DNA from 3 places in the Kribbella sp. NPDC048928 genome. Region 1 is predicted to be linked to each of the others. Evidence: riboswitches for the same ligand, from Rfam matches in the RefSeq annotation. Region 1 holds a riboswitch; each other region holds the start of a gene.
What was found. A riboswitch is a leader RNA that binds a small molecule or an ion and turns the genes downstream of it on or off. The one in region 1 is predicted to bind FMN.
Positions count from the first base shown of each region.

Region 1 (3,873 bases):
GAACTCGCGACGTTCCTCAAGCCACTGTCCGCGCTCAACGGGCACCCGAACCGGAACAAGGTGACCGGCGTCGAGGCGAACACCGGTCCGCTCGGGCACGGTCTACCGATCGCAGTAGGACACGCGCTGTCCGCGAAGCTCGACGGCTCGTCGCGCCGTACGTACGTCCTGGTCGGAGACGGCGAGCTGCAAGAGGGTTCGAACTGGGAGGCGATGATGGCCGCCTCGCAGTACCGGCTGGACCGGCTGACCGTGATCGTCGACCGGAACCGGCTGCAGCAGGGCGCGACCACCCAGGAGACCAACGAGCTGGACCCGTTGCCGGCGAAGGCGGCCGCGTTCGGGCTCGCCGTCGTCGAGGTGAACGGGCACGACCACGGCGAGCTGCTCGACGTACTGTCCGCGGTGCCCGTCGAGCCGGGCAGGCCGACGTTCGTGATCGCCCATACGCACAAGGGTCACCCGATCTCGTTCATGAGCGACAACGTCGCCTGGCACCACCGGGTCCCGGATGCCGCTGAGTACCAGCAGGCCCTGAAGGAGCTGCAATGACAGTCGTCGAGACCCGCTCGATCGCGGACCAGCCGCGGTACGACTGCCGGGACGCGTACGTCGAGACGCTCGCCGAGCTCGCGCACGCGGACCACCGGATCGTTGGCGTGGTCAACGACTCGGTCGGATCGAGCAAGCTGAACAGCTTCCGCAAGGCGTTCCCGGACCGGCTGATCAACGTCGGGATCGCCGAGCAGGACATGGTCGGCGTCGCGTCCGGCTTGGCGAACGGCGGCCGGATCCCGTTCGTGTCGGCGGCGTCCTGCTTCCTCACCGGCCGCGCGCTGGAGCAGATCAAGGCCGACGTCGCGTACTCGAACACCAACGTCAAGCTCTGCGGGATGAGCCCCGGTGTCGCGTACGGCGAACTCGGCCCGACGCACCACTCGATCGAGGACATCGCCTGGCTGCGCGCGATCGCCGGCCTGACCATCATCGTGCCCGCTGACCCGATCGAGACCGCGGCCGCGTTGCGCTGGGCGGCTGCGTCCGAGGGGCCGGTGTTCATCCGGGTCAGCCGGATGAGCGTGCCGAAGGTGTACGCCGAGGACTACTCGTTCGAGCTCGGCAAGGCGATCACAGTACGGGACGGCGGCGACGTGACGCTGATCAGTAACGGCACCGTGCTGTGGCGGGCGCTGGCCGCCGCGGAACAGCTTGCCGGGGAGGGGATCTCGGCGCGGGTGCTCTCGATGCCGACGGTGAAGCCGTTGGACACCGAGGCCGTGGTCGCGGCCGCGCGGGAGACGGCCGGCATCGTGACCGCCGAGGAGGCGGTGTCCGGTGGCGGTCTCGGCGGTGCGGTCGCCGAGACCGTCGTACAGCAGCATCCGGCCCGGGTGACGATCCTCGGGATTCCCGAGTTCGCCCCCACGGGGTCGGCCGGCTACCTGCTGGACCGGTACGGCCTGTCCGCCGACGGCATCGCCGCAGCCGCCCGCAAACTGGTCACGACAGGTAGCTGACCAGGTCGGCGATCGAGATCATCGCGAAGCCATGAGCGTCGGCGAACGCCCGCAGGTCGGTGCCGGTCATCAGCGTGCCGTCGTCGTTCATCAGCTCGCCGATCACACCGACCGGCGGCAGGCCGGCCAGGCGGACGAGTTCGACGGTGGCCTCGGTATGACCGGGCCGCTGCCGGACTCCGCCGTCGACCGCGCGCAGCGGCAGGATGTGGCCGGGCCGGATCAGGTCCGCGGGTTGCGCCGACGGCTCGGCGAGCACACGGACGGTCCGGGCCCGGTCCGCGGCCGAGATGCCGGTTCCGACGCCGGTCGCCGCGTCCACGGAGATCGTGTACGCCGTTCGCAGGCTGTCCTGGTTGTTCGGGACCATCAACGGCAGCTCGAGCCGGTCCAGGATCTCGGACGCGGCCGGCGCGCAGACGTACCCGCTGGTGTGGCGGACGAGCAGGGCCATCAGCTCGGGCGTTGCGAGGCTCGCGGCGAAGGTCAGGTCGCCCTCGTTCTCGCGGTCCTCGTCGTCGACGACGACTACCGGCCGTCCGGCGGCGAGCTCGGCGACGGCACGTTCGATGGTGTCAAGGCTGGTGAGGGTGTTCACGGTCGCTGTCCTCTCGGCAGTGTGTTCACCAGCACTCCGGGGCAACGACAAGCTTCACGACCCCGTCCGGGGACGTGCAGCTGCCACGTGCGTCTTCCCATCCGGACTTTCACCGTCGGTCCCGGAGTTCCACCAGGTCAACCGCTACTTCTGACGAAGTCGCGGGTCGCGGACTGTCACCGCCGGCTCGGAATTTCACCGACCCCAGAGCACGTGTGTTCTTTCACCGATCAGCTTAGGGCACGTCCGCAGTTCGGGAGTGTCTTGTCCGTCTCATCTGCCTATAGTCCAGTCTGATCATCGTGAGAGGGGACCCGTGAACAGCAACCGTGGTGTGCGCCAGCCGGGGCTGGACGAGCTGCGGCTGCTCGCGAAGGTGGCCCGGATGTACCACGAGAAGGGCATCCGCCAGCCGCAGATCGCCGCCGAGCTGAACCTGTCCCAGGCGCGGGTGTCCCGGATGCTCAAGCAGGCCGTCGAGGTCGGCATCGTGCACACCGTGGTGACCATGCCGAGCGGCGTGCACAGCGACCTCGAGGACGAGTTGCAGGGCCGGTACGGGCTGCGTGACGCGGTCGTCGTCGACACCGCCGGGGCCGGCGACGAGGTGCTGCCCGCGCTCGGGTCGGGCGCCTCTGCGTACCTGGACATGACGCTCACCGGCGGGCACGTGGTCGGGATCTCGTCCTGGAGCGAGACGCTGATCGCGGCCGTCGACCGGATGCCGCGCAAGAGCGTCCCGGTGGTGGACAAGGTGGTGCAGATCGTCGGCGGTCTGGGCGACGCTGCGGTGCAGATGCAGGCGACGCGGCTGACCGCGCGGTTCGCCGAGCTGACCGGTGGGATGCCGGTGTACCTGCCCGCGCCCGGCCTGGTCGGGACGCCTGCGGTACGCCGGGCGATGATGAGCGACGTGTCAGTTCGGGACGTTCTGGGCACGTGGGGACAACTCACCGACGCCCTGGTCGGGATCGGCAGCCTCGAGCCTTCGCCGCTGCTGCAGCGCAGCGGGAACGCGGTCGCCGAGGCCGACCAGGACGAGCTCCGCAGGCTCGGTGCCGTCGGGGACGTGTGTTTCCGGTTCTTCGACGAAGAGGGAAAGCTCGTGCGCTCGACGTTCGACCAGCGGGTCATCGGGGTGACCGCGAAGGAGTTGCTGGCGGTGCCGCGCCGGATCGGTGTGGCCGGCGGCGACCGCAAGTACTCCGCGATCCGCGCCGCCCTGCTCGGCGGCTGGATCAACATCCTGATCACCGACCTCGCCATGGCCCACCGGTTGGTAGATGGAGCCTGAGGAGCAGCGGGAGGTCTACGCCACGATCGACCTGGCGTTGCGGGTCGGTGAGGTGTTGCTGTCCAGCGGCGCGGGTACGGCGGACGCTACCGCCACGATCCTCGGTGTCGCCGCGGCCGGCGGGTTGCGCGGGTGCGAGGTCGACATCACGTTCACATCGATGGCGGTCTCGTACCAGGCGGCGCCGGACGTCGCGCCCGAGACGCACATCCGCCTGGTCCGGTACCGGTCGCAGGACTTCTCCCGGCTGACCGACGTCGACCAGTTGGTACGTCGGCTCGCCCGCGGTGACCTGACCCGCGAGGAGGCCTCTCGCGATCTGGCACGGATCACGTCCGCGGGTCCGCCGTATCCGCGGTGGAGCGCGGTGCTCGCGTGGGGCGTGATGGCCGGCGGCGCCACGTTGCTGCTCGGCGGTGGCTGGCTGATCACGCTGCTGGCGGTCCTGACCGCGATCGTGATCG
Region 1 is NZ_JBICUC010000002.1:336,806-340,678, reverse strand. Features, by position in the region: gene ACGFI6_RS08435 (transketolase) at 1-552, shown strand, start outside; gene ACGFI6_RS08430 (transketolase family protein) at 549-1,517, shown strand; gene ribB (3,4-dihydroxy-2-butanone-4-phosphate synthase) at 1,501-2,115, opposite strand; FMN riboswitch at 2,199-2,332, opposite strand; gene ACGFI6_RS08420 (sugar-binding transcriptional regulator) at 2,432-3,409, shown strand; gene ACGFI6_RS08415 (threonine/serine exporter ThrE family protein) at 3,399-3,873, shown strand, end outside.

Region 2 (3,873 bases), on a different contig from region 1:
TGGCGATCACGACGACGGTCGGGTACGGCGTCCTGACCTACGCGTTCAGTGCGCTGCTCGGCCCGATGAGCGCCGAGCTCGGCATCTCCACAACCACCACGGTCGGCGCGTCGACCACCGCCGTACTCGTCAGCGGCCTGGTGTCGATCCCCGTCGGACGCTGGCTCGACGCGCACGGAGGGCGGGCCCTGATGACGGGCGGCTCGGTCCTCGCGGCAATCGCCGTACTCGCCTGGTCGCAGGTCCACAACACCGTCCAGTTGTACGGAGTCTTTGTCGCGATCGGCATCGCGTCGGCGATGGTGCTCTATCCGCCCGCGTTCGCCGTCGTGGTGGCGGTCACCGCACCGGAGCGGCGGACCAACTCGATCCTCACCATCACCTTGGTCGGCGGGCTCGCCAGCTCGATCTTCATCCCGCTCACCGGATACCTCGCCCACGCGCAAGGTTGGCGTACTGCGCTGGTCATCCTGGCGGGTGCCGTGGCCGCCATCACGGTCCCGCTGCACCTGATCGCCGTACGGCGGCGTCCGCCGCGGCCGGCTGTCGGCGTGCGACACAGCACGTCGCCGGCGAGGGTGCTGAGCGATCCCGGGTTCTGGCTGCTCGCGGGAGCGTTTGTCGTACACAGTGCGGCGCTGGCCGTGATCTCTGTGCACCTCGTGCTGTATCTGGTCAGCCTGGGGCACCCGCCGGCGCGGGCGGCGAGCCTGGCTGGTCTGCTCGGGCTGTTGTCGGTGACCGGGCGGCTGGTCACAAGCGTGTCGGCGCGGTGGTTGCCGATGGCGACGGTTACTGCAGTGATCCTGTTCGTGCAGGGGATCGCGATCGGGCTGCTGCCCGTCCTGGGGCGTCATGTGGCGGGAGCGGTCGGGTGTCTGGTGCTGTTCGGCCTCGGGTTCGGGGTGTCGTCGATCGCGACGCCGGCGATCCTGCTGGACCGATACGGCGCGACCGGGTTCGGGACGATCGCCGGCATGCTCGGTACGCCGACCACGATCGCCAAGGCGGCCGGCCCGCTGGCCGGCGCGGGTCTCGCCGACGCGTTCGGCTACCGCCCGCTGATCATCGCGGTCGCAGTCGCCTGCGCGGTCGCCGCAACAGCCCTCGCCCTCACCCGCCGCCTCCTGCCATGCACTCCCGACCCGTCCCACACTTAGGGCACGTCTCCCAAGTGCGTCGAGGACCAGGATGTGACCTGGGTCGTGGTGCGGGTTGTGGGGGAGGGCATACTTGAAGTACGAGTGAAACCCACTCGCGTGCTCCGGGGTCGGTGTAATTCCGAGCCGGCGGTAACAGTCCGCGACCCGGTCGCTGCGGTTCGGCGATCGGTTGACCTGGTGGAATTCCAGGACCGACGGTGAAAGTCCGGATGGGAGGCGCACGCGGTCGGCGGGTGTGCTCTGGCGCCCGGCGGCGCGGAGCGTGGGCTGTGAGGCCCGCGGGACGTGACGGCGGCAGGGTCCGGCAACGGACCGGGTGCCGGGATCGGTGAGATCCCGGTGGGCGACGGAGCAGACAGGCCGGCCGGAGGCCCCGGAGTGCGTCCGTGACGACGAGGGGCCCGAGTAGTGAACGACGTGTCGCCGATGGATGTCGCCTGGATGCGGCGTGCCATCGAGCTGGCCGCACGTGGCACCGGCAGTACACATCCCAACCCGGTCGTCGGCTGTGTGATCACCGGCCGTGACGGGCATCCGGTCGGCGAGGGCTTCCATGCTGTTGCCGGCGGCCCGCATGCCGAGGTCGAGGCGCTCCGGATGGCCGGCGCCCAGGCTCGCGGCGGTACGGCGTACGTCACGCTGGAGCCCTGTAACCACACCGGCCGGACCGGGCCGTGCGCCGATGCGCTGATCGCGGCCGGAGTCGCACGCGTCGTGTACGCCGTACCGGACCCGAACCGGACCGCGGCGGGGGGTGCGGAGAAGCTGATCAGCAAGAACATCGAGGTCGTGCAGGGCGTCCTGCAGGCCGAGGCCGAAGCGGTCAACCACGTCTGGCTGCACAGCGTCCGGGTCGGCCGGCCGTTCGTCACCTGGAAGTTCGCGACGACGCTCGACGGGCGCTCGGCGGCGCCGGACGGAACCAGCCGCTGGATCACCGGCCCGCTCGCCCGCGCCGACGTCCACCGGCAGCGCGCCGAGTGTGATGCGATCGCCGTCGGCACCCAGACGGTGCTGGACGACGACCCGGAGCTGACGGTCCGCGATCAGGACGACGTACCGGCCGCTCGGCAGCCGTTGCGGGTGGTGGTCGGCGACCGGGAGATCCCGGAGTCGGCCCGGGTCCGCAACGACCGCGCCGAGACGCTGCTGCTGCCGACCCATGATCCCGCCGAGGTGCTCCGGCAGCTCGACGACCGGCAGATCCGGCACCTCTGGCTCGAAGGCGGCCCGACGCTGGCCGCAGCCTTTCTGCGCGCCGGTCTGGTCGACCAGATCGTCGCGTACGTCGCCCCGGCCGTGCTCGGTTCGGGGTACGCCGCGGTCGGCGATCTCGGCGCGGAATCGATCGACCACCTGCGGCGGTTCAAACTAACGGACGTCACGCGGCTCGCCGACGACGTCCGGCTCACCCTGGTTCCTCTGGGAGGAAAGTAGATGTTCACCGGCATCATCGAAGAGCTCGGCACGATCGAGTCCCTGGACCTGCTGGACGGAGACGCTGCGCGGCTCAGCATCCGCGGGCCGAAGGTGACCGAGGACGCCGCGTTCGGCGCCTCGATCGCGGTCAACGGCTGTTGCCTGACCGTCGTCGAGTACGGCGGCGGTACGTTCACCGCGGACGTGATGCGCGAGACGCTGCAGCGGACCAGCCTCGGCGGACTGGAGAAGGGCTCGACGGTCAACCTCGAACGCGCGGTCGCCGCGCACGAGCGACTCGGCGGGCACATCGTCCAGGGCCACGTCGACGGCACCGGCACGATCGCGTCACGCAGCCCCGGTGAGCACTGGGAGGACGTCCGGATCAGTACGCCGCCGGAGATCCTGCGCTACATCGCCGAGAAGGGCTCGATCGCGATCGACGGGGTCTCGCTGACCGTGACCGACGTCGACGACGCGTCCGGGACGTTCGGGGTCAGCCTGATCCCGACCACGCTCGAGCTCACCGTACTGGGGCGCAACAAGGTCGGCGACACCGTCAACCTCGAGGTCGACGTGATCGCGAAATACGTCGAGAGACTACTTGCCGGAGGCACCAAGTGAATCCCGTTGACTGGTTGTTGACGTCGCAGGTCACCATCGCCGGTTCGCCGGTGCTGGTCCGCGAGATCGTCGGCAACGTGTTCGGTCTGGCCAGCGCGCTGTTCGGCATGCGCCGGCTGGTCGCCGCGTGGCCGGTCGGCATTGTCGGCAACGTCCTGCTGTTCACGGTCTTCATCGGCGGGATCTTCGACACCCCGCAGGACAAGGACCTCTGGGGCCAGGCCGGCCGTCAGGTGTTCTTCGCGCTGATCAGCCTGTACGGGTGGTACCGCTGGTACCAGACCCGGCACGGCGGATCCGCGTCCGCGGTCCAGCCCAAGTGGGCGACCGCGCGGCAGCGGCTCGAGCTGCTCGGCATCGGCGTCGTGATCTACGCGATCGCGTACTTCGTGCTGAAGGCGCTCGGCTCGTGGGGGCCGCAGTGGGACGCGTGGATCCTCACCGGCTCGATCCTGGCGACGTACGGGATGGCCCGCGGGTTCGTCGAGTTCTGGCTGATCTGGGTGGCGGTCGACGTGGTCGGCGTACCGCTGCTCGTACAGGCGAAGTTCTACCCGTCGGCGACCATGTACGTCGTGTACGGGCTGTTCTGCGTGCTCGGATTCGCGTCCTGGTGGAAGATCCAGAACAACGAGCGGGCGGCGACGCCCGAACCGGTGGTGGTGGG
Region 2 is NZ_JBICUC010000012.1:211,306-215,178, forward strand. Features, by position in the region: gene ACGFI6_RS39295 (MFS transporter) at 1-1,160, shown strand, start outside; FMN riboswitch at 1,256-1,389, shown strand; gene ribD (bifunctional diaminohydroxyphosphoribosylaminopyrimidine deaminase/5-amino-6-(5-phosphoribosylamino)uracil reductase RibD) at 1,590-2,600, shown strand; gene ACGFI6_RS39305 (riboflavin synthase) at 2,601-3,206, shown strand; gene pnuC (nicotinamide riboside transporter PnuC) at 3,203-3,873, shown strand, end outside.
Region 2: linked by a shared signal. The riboswitch ahead of ribD (bifunctional diaminohydroxyphosphoribosylaminopyrimidine deaminase/5-amino-6-(5-phosphoribosylamino)uracil reductase RibD) and the one ahead of ribB (3,4-dihydroxy-2-butanone-4-phosphate synthase) in region 1 are both predicted to bind FMN.

Region 3 (3,873 bases), on a different contig from region 1:
AGCAACGCGCCGAGCGCCGTACCGGTCATCTCAACAAAGCGAACTGCCGAGGAGGTGCCAATTGCCATGGCACCCATCCTCAGGTCGGGCGCCTCCCCCGGACAAACGGATTAATCGCGCTGCTCGGCGTACTTCTTGAAGTTCAGCAACTGCTGACGGGCCATGACCAGATCGCCGACCGACAGCAGCGGCGCGAGAGGCCGCGGGTACTCGCCGACGACCTTCAGGACGAGGCGCGTCCCGGCGTCCCCGAGGTCGAGGAGCCGGTACGTCATGGTGGCGCCGATGATCTGTCCGGTGAGGTGCTCCTCGTGGACGAGCGCGACGATCCGACCGAGCGGCCGTCCGCCGGAGGAGCTGAACGGGTCCCCGATCTCCGGATCGTCGAGGTGCAAGAGCTCGCGCGGCGAACGGCGTCCGAGGTTGTCGATCAGGTCGTACGAGTAGGGAGCGAGCCGTACCTGGATCAACCAGGACCACACGACACTCGTCGGCGCCTCGATCGTGACAGCTCGCCAGGCCTGCACCGTGGGCTTCGGGGCGAATCGGTCGCACGCGTACGAGGCCTCGGTCTCCTCGTCGGTGACGCCCCACCGATCGCCGATCATCCGCCACCTCTTCTCGGCGCTGCACTCCTGCTCGGCGCTGCACTCCGCCACTGGCATCGTCGCACTGCCCACGCTCCGGCGCCGTGACACCCGACACACCGCGAGTATGCTTCAACCATTCTAGAGATAACACTCTAAAAAAGGAGGGCCGATGACCCCCGACCGCATCGGTAGCTCATGATCACCGAAGCCCAGTGGTCACAGGCCAGACGCGTCGTCCGCCGTACGATCCGCACCTCACTGCACTGCAGCATCGCGAGCACGAACCCGGACGGATCCCCACATGTCACACCGATCGGGTCGCTGTTGCTGACCGAGAAGGGATCCGCGCTCTACTTCGACGTACTCAACTCAAGACTCGCGGCCAACCTCGAGCGCGAACCGAGAGTCGCCATCATCGCCGTCGACAGCGGGAAACGCCTGTGGCTGCGAGCCGCACTGCGCGGCCGATTCACCGGCTCCCCTGGTATCAGGTTGATCGGCTCCGTGGGCCCGCCTCGCGAAAGCACCCCAGTGGAAACCGGCCGCTTCCAACGAGCCGTCGGACCACTCCTGCGGACCCCAGGAGGCAAAGCCCTCTGGGGCTCACTCCCCACGGTCCGCGACGTAACCGTCGAGCGCATCCAAAACCTCAACCTGGGCCCCCTGACACACGCGCTCTAACCCGAACTGCCCGGGCGGCAGCCGGGCAGGCGGCGGGCGGGCGTACTGGCTTAGGCGACCTTGGGGGCGGTGAGGGTTTCGATGATTGCTCGGGCGACTTCGCGGCCCTTGATCACGAAGTGGTCGCGGAAGAACGCGTGATGCTCGTCATGCTCGTGGAAGTGCAGCGGAGTCAGCACCGCGGAGAACGTCGGTACGCCCGTCTCCAACTGAACCCGCATGAGCGCATCCACCACCGTCGCCGCCACGAACTCATGACGATAGATCCCGCCGTCGACGACCAGCCCGCACGCCGCGATCGCGGCGTACTCCCCGGTCGAGGCGAGCTGCTTGACCTTCAACGGGATCTCGAAGGCTCCCGGGACCTTGTACACGTCGACCTGGCGGCCTTCGGTACGCAGGTCGTCGACGCAGGTTCGTACTGCCTGGTCGACGATGTCGGCATGCCAGCGCGACGCGATCACGGCGATGCGTGAGCTGTCGGTCGATGCCGTGGGGATGTGTGTCACTGTTCCTCCTGTTCACACACATGCCCAGGGGGTGCGGTGACCGGACGAGACGACCTCGCCTGTCACGTTCTCTTCATTCCGGACTGTGACCGTCGGCTCCGGAGTCGCACCGGATCTGCTGACCCTCCCCCGCCGGCTGAAACGCGTGACGAGGTCGGCGCTCGCGGGCTCGACCTGCCCGGATCGGCCGGGCCGCCATCACCGCCGGTGGGGACTTCCACCCCTCCCTGAGACGCAGCTCCGATATTAGAGGTATCTCTCCACAACTTCAACGATCATCAACAGCAGACGAGGACTTCGCGCACAGCCCGATCACGAGTCGCCGAGGATGATGGAGGTTGCCAGCCGCCGTACCAGCTCGGTCGCTGCCGCCGGTACCGATCCCGGAAGGTGCCGGCGAACGACCGCCAGCGGCAGGTCGACCATCGCGAACGCGATCTCGTCCCGCGGCCGATCCGCCGCAACGGCGATCCCGCGAACGACCTTGGCCAGCCGCCGGTCCCGGCTGCGCTCGTACGACGCCAGCGCCTCGATGTCGGCCGCCGCCCACTGATCGCGCGAGAACGCCCGATGGCCGGCATGCAGTACGGCAGCAGTCCCCGGCTGCTCGCGACACCAATCCACGATCCAAGCAGTCGACGTGACCGCGTGGGCGGGAGTGGGCGCGTCGCCGAGCTGCAGCCGGTACGCCTCGTCGAAGGTGTGCACCGCCCGCGCCCACAACGCGTGCAGCAGCGCAGGCCGATCCGGGAACCGGTGGTACACCGATCCACTCGGCGCACCCGCAGCACGCGCCACCGAGGCCATCGTCACCGCCCTCGCGCCACCCTCGGCGAAGAGCGCAACGCCCGCGTCAAGCAGTGCGTCCGCGGTATGCGTGGCCGGTCTCCCCATGCCCGCGACGATATCTCTTCGGCTTGTAGAGAGACACCTCTAGTATCTGGCCGAGCCACCTGCAGGAGCCTCAGATGGTGCCGTTCTGCATCGGACAGTCCATGACGACCACACCACCGGTGGCGTAGTTGGCGACATCGGCACTCACCTTCTGGCCGTGCGCGGACGCCCTCGACGCGGTCAGTGCGGCGGCGTCGGCGAACTCGGCCTCGAAGACCGCGAAGTACGGCGGCTCCCCCTGCGTCGCCGTCACCTCGAAGCTGTAGCGGTACGCGAGCAAGCCGGGCATCTTCGCGACCAGCGGGAGATGGGTGCTCACGTAGTACTCGCGGAAGTGGTCGGGATCGACGGGCTCGGGATACAGGACCAGCAGCTTGTGCACAACATCCTCCGTTGGTGGTGATCGACCCCCGAAGCCACCCCTGTGCGCTTCGGAAATCGAATCGATGTGGTGCACGATAGTGTGTCGGATATCGAAGCCGCAAGATGGGACGGAACGACGGATGGCGACACCCAGGCCAGGACGCGCGGTCCGAGGATCGAGCACCGGCCGGCCACTGATGGCCGCACTCGACCTATTCGGTCGTAGGTGGAACCTGCGAATCATCTGGGAGCTGCAACACGGCCCGGTCGGATTCCGCGCACTGCAGGAGCGCTGCGACAGCATGTCCTCCAGCGTCCTGCGGCAACGCCTGACCGAGCTGGTCGACGCAGGCGTCGTCGAGCAACACCCCGACACCACCTACGCCCTCACAGAGCTGGGCCACAGCGCCCGCCGCGCCCTCCGCCCCCTAATCCGCTGGTCCACCGACTGGGCCGCGACCCTCTCCACCCCCGATCCGGAAGACGCCCGCTAACACTTCTGATCTCGCACCGTCCGCACCTTCGCGGGCACGCGCGGGTCCGCAACTGGTGGTCGCTCAGCCTCCGCCTCCGGCGCACCTCGTACGACAGGACAGACGGGCACCTGTCGTACGGGGCCACCCCCGAGGCGCCGGAACATCCACTGCCGTTGGTCGTAGTCGTAATAGGTGTCAATGCCACCGACCGTCATAGCACCCCTCCCGGCTGGATCGTCGGCGATCGGTTCCCACACCCGATCGCCGTAAACAGCCTGCATGCCTGCCGACGTCAGTGGTCAGGCTTGCCGTACAGCGGTCTTGCGGGCGTGAGACGCCCTCGCCATGCTCAATGCGCCT
Region 3 is NZ_JBICUC010000005.1:87,373-91,245, reverse strand. Features, by position in the region: gene ACGFI6_RS22485 (GNAT family N-acetyltransferase) at 1-68, opposite strand, end outside; gene ACGFI6_RS22480 (hypothetical protein) at 111-665, opposite strand; gene ACGFI6_RS22475 (pyridoxamine 5'-phosphate oxidase family protein) at 786-1,271, shown strand; gene ACGFI6_RS22470 (6,7-dimethyl-8-ribityllumazine synthase) at 1,322-1,780, opposite strand; FMN riboswitch at 1,843-2,018, opposite strand; gene ACGFI6_RS22465 (TetR/AcrR family transcriptional regulator) at 2,093-2,674, opposite strand; gene ACGFI6_RS22460 (EthD family reductase) at 2,745-3,056, opposite strand; gene ACGFI6_RS22455 (winged helix-turn-helix transcriptional regulator) at 3,178-3,531, shown strand; gene ACGFI6_RS22450 (hypothetical protein) at 3,863-3,873, opposite strand, start outside.
Region 3: linked by a shared signal. The riboswitch ahead of ACGFI6_RS22470 (6,7-dimethyl-8-ribityllumazine synthase) and the one ahead of ribB (3,4-dihydroxy-2-butanone-4-phosphate synthase) in region 1 are both predicted to bind FMN.